Regions from separate parts of the Enterobacter cloacae complex sp. 394I7 genome, predicted to be linked through region 3. Evidence: predicted binding sites of a transcription regulator. Region 3 holds the regulator's gene; each other region holds the start of a gene.

Region 1 (2,189 bases), on a different contig from region 3:
GGTAGTGCAAAACGGCAACCTCGGTTGCCGTTTTACGTTGACTGCGGTCTACCCGTGATGGGCCTGTTCTTCCAGTGCGACCGGCCATTTACGGAAGATGAGCAGGGACCAGATGAGCGCCACCAGTGCCGGAATGGCACCCAGATAGCCAATCGCCGACATCGACACGTGAAGGCTAATCTGATTTCCCAGCAGCGCGCCCGCGCCAATACCAAGATTGAAAATCCCCGAGAACAGTGACATCGCCACATCCGTTGCGTCCGGCGCGAGGGCCAGCACCTTCACCTGCATACCCAGACCGATAATCATGATCGCCACTCCCCAGAACAGGCTCAGGACGGCCAGATGACCCTCGCTGCCCGCCGCTGGCATGAGTAACACCAGGCACGCCAGCAGTAAACCAATGGCGCTGCTGACCAGCGCCGACGCGTGCTGATTGCCGAGCTTACCAAACAGAATACTGCCAATAATGCCCGCGCCCCCCAGGATCAACAGCAGAACGGTGGCAAAGTTGGCGCTAAAGCCGGCCACGACCTGAACGAACGGCTCAATATAGCTGTAGGCGGTGTAATGTGCCGTGACCACAATGACCGTAAGCAGATAGATACTCAGCAATGCCGGACGACGCATTAACAGCGGCAGGCTTTTCAGCGAGCCGGAGTGTTCGCTTGGCAGCTTCGGCAGCAGTTTAATCAGGCAGACCAGGGTGATCATTGCCCCCATGCCGATAGCGAAGAACGTGGTTCGCCAGCCAAAGTATTGCCCAACGATACGGCCAATCGGCAGGCCCAGGACCATAGCCAGTGCCGTGCCGGTGGCTATCAGGCTCAGCGCCTGCGCGCGTTTACCCGCAGGTGCCAGGCGGATGGCCAGTGACGCGGTGATCGACCAGAATACGGCATGGGCAAAGGCGATACCGACGCGGCTGATGACCAGCACCGTAAAGTTCCACGCCAGAAACGACAGGACGTGGCTGACGATAAACAGGGCAAACAGCCCGATCAGCAGCTTTCGCCGTTCCATCTGGCTGGTCAGCAGCATAAACGGCAGTGACATCAGTGCCACCACCCAGGCATAGATGGTCAACATAATGCCCACCTGCGCGGTTTCCATCTGGAAACTTTCAGCGATGTCAGACAACAGCCCAACCGGAACAAATTCTGTGGTATTAAAAATAAACGCGGCAATTGCCAGCGTGACCACGCGTAGCCACGCGACTCTGCGGGTAACTGTGTTCGTTGTCATAGCGATGTCGGAGATTCGTTGCTGAAAAGAAGAGGAGACGATCTTAAAACGTCAACCGGCGAAAACTCAACCATTATGTGATGCAGATCTCAAAATTCACCTGGTAAAAGCGGTAGCCGGGGGCATGGTTTTCATTGAATATAAAAGAACATCACAACAAAAACAGGCGGTAAGACAATGCAGGAGATTGATTTTTATCTGGTAGATGCGTTCAGCAATGCTTCTTTTGGTGGAAACCCGGCGGCCGTGTGCCCGTTAGACGCATGGTTGCCTGATGAGACACTGCTCAGAATGGCACAGCAGCATAATCAGTCGGAAACGGCGTTTTTCGTCTGCAGTAAAGCGGGAATTGAGTTACGCTGGTTTACCACCCTTACCGAAGTCAACCTTTGCGGACATGCCACACTGGCAGCCGCGTACGTCCTGTTTAATGAACTCAACTATCCTGACTCGCGTATCCACTTTGATACCGCCTCTGGCCAGCTGACGGTTAGCCGGGAAGGGGACTGGATGACGCTGGACTTCCCGGCATGCCCGACGCAGGAAGAGACGCCCCCGCCGGCGATGCTTGCGGCGCTGGGGATCGGCCATTACGTTGAGGCCCGTAAGGGGCGAGCCTGGATGGTGGTTCTGGAAAACCGCCAGCAGGTTGAGGCGCTTGCGCCGAATATCTCGGCAATGACACCTGGCGAACATAAGGTCAGCGTGACGGCGCGGGGAGAGGGGGATTATGATTTTGTGAGCCGCTTTTTCTCACCGGGAGTTGCCGTCTGGGAAGATCCGGTCACCGGATCCGCGCATACAATGCTTATTCCCTACTGGAGTGAAAAACTGGGTAAAACAGCGATGTTTGCCCGCCAGGTGTCGGCTCGTGGCGGTGATATGCGCTGCGAACTGAAAGGTTCACGCGTGCTGATGAGCGGGCAGGCCTCGCTTTATCTGAA
Region 2 (2,189 bases), on a different contig from region 3:
TCGAGTATCCAAACGAAATTGGGCCGGGTGTCTACGACATCCACTCCCCGAACGTACCGAGCGTGGAGTGGATTGAGAGCCTGCTGAAAAAAGCCGCCCAGCGGATCCCGGCTGAGCGCCTGTGGGTCAACCCGGACTGCGGACTGAAAACCCGCGGCTGGCCGGAGACCCGCGCGGCACTCGCGAACATGGTCAGGGCGGCGCAGAATTTGCGTCAGGCCTGATAAATCCGAAGCCCGGCAAGGCGTAGCCGCGACCGGGCTTTTGTTTTACGCTTTTTTCCCGCCGTACTGGCTGAACCATGCCAGCATCCGCTGCCAGCCATCTTTAGCCGATTCCGCGTGATAGCTCGGACGATAGTCGGCATTAAAGGCGTGGCCGGCATCCGGGTAAACGATGATTTCAGCTTTTGCATTGGCTGCACGGAGCGCATGGCGCATGGTCTCTACCGTATCAAGCGGGATCCCGGTGTCCTGGCCGCCATACAGCCCTAAGACTGGGGCATTTAACTCGGTGGCGATATCAACGGGATGCTTCGGCGAGTTCAGCGTTTTCTCCCCCACCAGTTTGCCGTACCAGGCAACGGCGGCTTTAAGCTGCGGATTATGTGCGGCATACAACCAGCTGATACGTCCTCCCCAGCAGAAACCCGTCACCATCAGACGATGTGCGTCGCCGCCATTGCGCGCAGCCCAACTGGCCACGTGGTCCAGATCGGCCAGTACCTGTGCATCCGGCACTTTGCTGACCAGGTTGCTGAACAGCGTCGGTATATCACTGTAGTCGTTCGGATCGCCCTGACGGAAATAGAGCTCTGGCGCAACGGCCAGATAACCTTCCAGCGCCAGACGGCGGCAAAGGTCGCGAATATGTTCGTGAACGCCGAAAATTTCCTGAACCACAATCACGATGGGCAGCGGGCCGTCGGCCGATTTTGGCCGCGCGTGGTAAGCAGGCATATTCTCCCCCTGCGAGGGGATGGAGGTCTCACCTGCCGTAATGGCCTCTTCAGGTGTTGAGACGATGGTTGATGCATGAGGGGCCGCTGCAGGTGCAAAACCGGTTTTTTCAGTCATGGCATTCTCCGTACCAATGAGTTAGCGCAAAGGTAAATATAGTCACCAGGTTAACAATTCACAGTGCCTGAAACGGTCTATCTTTTGTGCAGCACCTGACGATATAACTTGTTAATGTGATGTGAATCACTATTTCATGGAAATTTACTGCAATCATTTTCATTCATGGTGAGATGTGTCACGTAATTCTGCTTACTGCTTCTGTAAAGTACCTTTTTACTTCTTCTGACTAACCGACCCACAGAGGAGTCACCTATGTCTAAGTCTGATGTTTTTCATCTCGGCCTCACTAAAAACGATTTACAAGGGGCTACGCTGGCTATCGTCCCGGGCGATCCTGAGCGTGTGGAAAAGATCGCCGCGCTGATGGATAAGCCGGTTAAGCTTGCTGCCCATCGTGAATTCACCACCTGGCGCGCTGAGCTGGATGGCAAAGCGGTGATCGTCTGTTCTACCGGTATCGGTGGCCCGTCCACCTCAATTGCTGTTGAAGAGCTGGCGCAGCTGGGCATTCGTACTTTCCTGCGTATCGGGACTACCGGTGCCATTCAGCCGCATATCAACGTTGGCGACGTGCTGGTGACAACCGCTTCCGTGCGTCTGGACGGCGCGAGTCTGCACTTTGCCCCTATGGAATTCCCGGCGGTGGCGGATTTCGAATGCACCACCGCACTGGTTGAAGCCGCGAAATCCGTTGGCGCAACCACCCACGTAGGCGTGACCGCCTCTTCTGATACCTTCTACCCAGGCCAGGAGCGTTATGACACCTTCTCCGGCCGCGTGGTAAGCCGTTTCAAAGGTTCTATGGAAGAGTGGCAGTCTATGGGCGTAATGAACTACGAAATGGAATCTGCAACCTTGCTGACCATGTGCGCAAGCCAGGGTCTGCGTGCCGGTATGGTGGCGGGCGTTATCGTCAACCGTACCCAGCAGGAGATCCCGAACGCGGAAACCATGAAGCAGACCGAAAGTCATGCTGTGAAAATCGTGGTTGAAGCAGCGCGTCGCCTGATCTAATCCCTTCTTATACGAAAAAAGGCCGACCCGTTCGGCCTTTTTTTTGCGTAGCGCCTCGCAGGAAAACCCTTTCAAACTGGACGTTTATACAGCACA
Region 3 (2,189 bases):
AGGGATTCCCGCAGCGGCTGTTCCCGCCACAGCCAGAACCAAAACCAGTTAAACAGCCCGTACCACAGCGTACCGAGGGCGTAGATCAGCAGCGGCTCCCACACCGGCATGTTGCCCGCAAGGCTCAGCGTGAAGATGGCGGCAATCAGCGACGCGGGAAGCAAACGTGCGTGCAGTGAGCTGATCTCAGCGGTTACGCCCAGGGTCATCGCCAGGACGGTGAGGATCAGCGGCAGCGGGATATCGCGGGCCAGCAAAAGCTGTACGGCGAGGCTACAACCCGCAAACAGCGAGCCGCCCACGATCAGCCGTTTGAAAAAGCGCTTATGCGGTGTATCCAGACCGGCAATGTTGCAGCAGGCGGGAACGAGAGAGAAGAGCAGACCTTGCTGAAGATGGCCCAGAATCAGGCCCACGGCCACAGGAAGGCACAACACCAGCGTTTGCCGCAGTGCGTAGTTAACTTCCGGGTGATAAATCAGCCTGCGCCACATGGGGAATAGAGACAAAAACGGCGTGACACCTTGCGATGGCACGCCGTTTGAGCGGAATTAACGCGTTCCGTAAACCACGATGGTTTTACCGTGTGCGGAGATCAGGTTCTGATCTTCCAGCATTTTCAGAATACGGCCCACTGTTTCACGGGAGCAACCGACAATCTGACCGATTTCCTGACGGGTAATTTTAATTTGCATGCCATCAGGGTGAGTCATCGCATCGGGTTGTTTCGCCAGATTCAGCAGGGTCTGAGCGATACGGCCGGTCACGTCCAGGAAGGCGAGGTTACCCACTTTCTCAGATGTCACCTGCAGACGGCGCGCCATCTGCGAAGAAAGACGCATCAGGATGTCAGGGTTAACTTGAATCAACTGACGGAATTTCTTGTAGGAAATTTCAGCCACTTCACATGCTGTCTTTGCACGAACCCAGGCGCTACGTTCCTGGCCTTCTTCAAACAGGCCCAGTTCACCGATGAAATCGCCCTGGTTCAGATAAGAAAGGATCATCTCTTTCCCTTCTTCATCTTTGATCAGCACTGCCACCGAGCCTTTGACGATGTAATACAACGTTTCCGCTTTTTCACCCTGGTGAATCAGCGTGCTCTTCGATGGGTACTTATGAATGTGGCAATGAGACAAGAACCATTCGAGAGTCGGGTCTGTTTGCGGTTTGCCAAGCACCATGCGCTGTTATCCTCTGTTATAAGCTGTCACCAGAGTCATAAGATGCATCCGGACTCTGGGGTTGCAATCGAATTCTTACCCATACCCTGGGAAGTCGGCTATCGTAACGTTTCGCAGCCAGTAAAGTTTGATGTCCTCTGCATACATGTGTAACGTCAATGTATTACTGTAGCATCCTGAGTGTTTTAGCATAGCTTTCGCCGCGTGTCTCCTGGTGTCTCGCTTCAGCATGACGCAGGTCGCCTTCCATTGCGAGAAATGTAACGCACGCGTAATCTGTCACCAAAAATGCAACGTTGGAGTGAGTGAATATGCAAGCGCGTGTGAAATGGGTTGAAGGTTTAACGTTCCTGGGCGAGTCCGCTTCAGGACACCAGATTTTGATGGATGGTAACTCCGGCGATAAAGCACCAAGCCCAATGGAAATGGTGCTGATGGCAGCAGGTGGATGCAGCGCAATTGATGTGGTGTCGATCCTGCAAAAAGGCCGGCACGATGTGACCGACTGCGAAGTAAAACTCACCTCAGAACGCCGCGAAGAGGCACCACGCCTGTTCACCCACATTAACCTGCATTTCATCGTCAGCGGGAAAGAACTGAAAGACGCGGCGGTCTCACGCGCGGTCGATCTTTCAGCGGAGAAATACTGCTCGGTCGCGTTAATGCTCGAGAAAGCGGTAAAAATTACGCATTCGTATGAAGTGATCGACGCCTGATATTGGGGGGCATCGTTCACCCCGATGCCCTCACCGAAGCCCTCTCCCACGCGGAGAGGGAAATCATCAGGCGATTTTCTTCCCTTCTATCAACCGCTGCACCAGCGGCATCATAATTAATTCCATTGCCAGCCCCATTTTTCCGCCCGGAACCACTAACGTATTCATGTGCGAAATAAATGAGCCCTGCAGCATCGCCAGCAGCCAGGGGTAATCAATGCCGTCGAGATTGCGGAAATGGATAACCACAAAGCTCTCATCCAGCGACGGGATACTTTTGGCGGCGAAC
Region 4 (2,189 bases), on a different contig from region 3:
CGAAACGCGCCCATACCCTGAGTGGTAGGCGCATGAAACATGCGTGCAGCCCCGGCCCCCACACCGACGCCAACCAGGCCGCCAATGATGAGCGATTTTATTAATATAATTAAGAACATCAGTCTGCCCTTTTATGAATAATCAGCGTTGCGTGACGAAATCCACCTGGTCGAGATTGATGGCAGTCACGTTGACGGTCACATCCAGCTCCACGCTGTAGGTGCGTCTTTCCCGGCGCAGAAAGAAGAACAGAAAAGCTTCTTTACGCACCGCTTCTTGCGCCTGAACGACCTGCACATCCTGTGGCTCAATACGCAGTAAGATATGCGGTGAGGCTTTCATCACCGCGGCCTGAACGTGGTTGAGCGCATCAGCAAAGGCGCGCGCTTTAGCGTCGCCTTTGCCCTTCACTCTCACCGTGGTTGTGAACTGTTCTTTCATGCTTATGCGCCGTGTTTCTTCTGCCACGCCTGAACCAGACGCTCGCCCAGCTCTTCTTTATCCATAAAGCCAAAGCCCAGCACATTGCAGCCTTCATTGATGGCGGTGACGCCTTCATCCACTGAACGCATGCCGTATTTGGCTTTGTAGCCATATTTGGTTTGTGCGGTGATGGCACCCGCGCCGCCGCTGCCGCAGAAGGAGATGCCGAAGGTGGCATTTTCCGCTTTCATCACGTCACCGAGCTTCATGTCTGCCGCCACACCCGGCACGACAACCGCGCGTCCACCGGCTTTTTCAACGCCTGCCGCCACTTTCTGACCTTTACCCAGGCGATCGCCAATCACGACTGTAATCTGTTCCATGTGTTGCTCCTTAAAGGTTGTCTTTCGCGACTTCGAAGTGAACGGAGAGCAGCCAGGCCTCTTCATCAGGAAGGTTGCCAAACTGCGCGACCACTTCACGGGCAAGCCGCATTGAATCGGGAGAAATTTCGTCGAACAGCTCGGCTTCAACCTCCGGCAGCGGCTCGCCGGTCACGGACCGGTGCGCCATCGCGCGAACATGAGAGGTGAGCATCTGTTCCTGTACTGCGTTGGGGATGATGTTGTGCCGGGCCAGCAGGGCATACACCTGCGCCAGCATAGTGTTAGCGAGCTGCTCTGTTTGCACCGCCTGATCTCCAACGTCGTTCATTACCGCTCCGTTAATCACTCGTCTTACCCCGTTAATGGCTCTGGAATAAAACTAACGTTGGGGGGGAATTGTTTGTAGCGAGTTGTTTTCCACTTCGAAGTGGAAAGGCGAGCACCGGCAGTGATCTGTGCCACATAAATATGCTGAATATAGATAAATCACTGTATTTACGTGATGAATATCACGCTATCTGACGGCAATTAAGGGGGCGTGGGAGCGAAAAAGATTATGGGCAGGCGTGCAAATATGTGAGGTGGATAAGGTTTTCTTATGCCCGGAGAGCAAACATGCGGGGGCGATTAACCGCCCCCGCACGGGGAAAGCGCGTACCGAGAATTAACGATACTTTTTGTGATAGGTATTACGCGTGGTCACAAACTGGTCAGCTGCCGCCTGGGCTTCCTTCACTTTGCCTTCGTTGGCAAGCTTCAGTGCACCGTCAATCTGACCGACCAGCACGTCAAAGCCGTGGCGGTAGTCTTTCATCTCAGCGCTGTCTGCCGCTTTATTTTCCAGCTTTGGCGGCGTGGATTTCTGCGCGTCCAGTGCCGCTTCACGCATTTTGGTCAATGCGCCTTTCATTTCCGCCGCATTGTCCGTTTTCTGCACCACCTTCAGGTTTTCACTGAGGATGCCCATGTCGTCTTCAAGATCGGCAGCAAACGCAGAAGAACCAAGAACCAGCGTTGACGCTGCGACGATCGCTAACAGGTGTTTACGCATTGCTCACTTCCTTTTTTATTATTAAAACGCCTTTACGGGTATTACTGCCCGGCGATTTTCATCTCCGGTAAGAGGACTGAACCACACTGTATATTGCTACGTGTTTCAATATCGTTACCGACAGTAACAATATTGCGCCACATGTCTTTCAGGTTGCCGGCGATGGTAATTTCGCTTACCGGATACTGAATTTCACCGTTCTCAACCCAGAAGCCCGCCGCGCCGCGCGAGTAATCGCCGGTAATGCCGCTTACGCCCTGGCCCATTAACTCGGTGACGACCAGACCGGTGCCCATCTCTTTAAGCATCTGCTCAAAGCTCAGGCCCTG

Evidence for each region. Region 3 encodes CRP, which controls carbon source genes, mostly activating them, when cyclic AMP is high. Its sites were predicted from a motif close to ATGTGANNNNNNTCACAT; they were not measured.
Region 1: the regulator CRP is predicted to act here: its motif matches at 1,321-1,338, upstream of AC2FAP_RS05700 (sugar transporter).
Region 2: the regulator CRP is predicted to act here: its motif matches at 1,191-1,208, upstream of udp (uridine phosphorylase).
Region 4: the regulator CRP is predicted to act here: its motif matches at 1,256-1,273, upstream of AC2FAP_RS15265 (glycine dehydrogenase).

Annotation. Positions count from the first base shown of each region.
Region 1 is NZ_JBXWCR010000001.1:1,181,152-1,183,340, forward strand. Features, by position in the region: gene AC2FAP_RS05700 (sugar transporter) at 49-1,245, opposite strand; gene AC2FAP_RS05705 (PhzF family phenazine biosynthesis protein) at 1,423-2,189, shown strand, end outside.
Region 2 is NZ_JBXWCR010000013.1:61,034-63,222, forward strand. Features, by position in the region: gene metE (5-methyltetrahydropteroyltriglutamate--homocysteine S-methyltransferase) at 1-224, shown strand, start outside; gene AC2FAP_RS23345 (dienelactone hydrolase family protein) at 270-1,076, opposite strand; gene udp (uridine phosphorylase) at 1,332-2,093, shown strand.
Region 3 is NZ_JBXWCR010000006.1:22,375-24,563, reverse strand. Features, by position in the region: gene AC2FAP_RS18555 (YccS/YhfK family putative transporter) at 1-494, opposite strand, end outside; gene crp (cAMP-activated global transcriptional regulator CRP) at 552-1,184, opposite strand; gene AC2FAP_RS18545 (OsmC family protein) at 1,496-1,900, shown strand; gene AC2FAP_RS18540 (phosphoribulokinase) at 1,967-2,189, opposite strand, start outside.
Region 4 is NZ_JBXWCR010000003.1:381,227-383,415, forward strand. Features, by position in the region: gene AC2FAP_RS15250 (DUF4311 domain-containing protein) at 1-119, opposite strand, end outside; gene AC2FAP_RS15255 (DUF4312 family protein) at 142-441, opposite strand; gene AC2FAP_RS15260 (SFCGS family glycine-rich protein) at 444-806, opposite strand; gene AC2FAP_RS15265 (glycine dehydrogenase) at 817-1,155, opposite strand; gene cybC (cytochrome b562) at 1,474-1,860, opposite strand; gene pmbA (metalloprotease PmbA) at 1,902-2,189, opposite strand, start outside.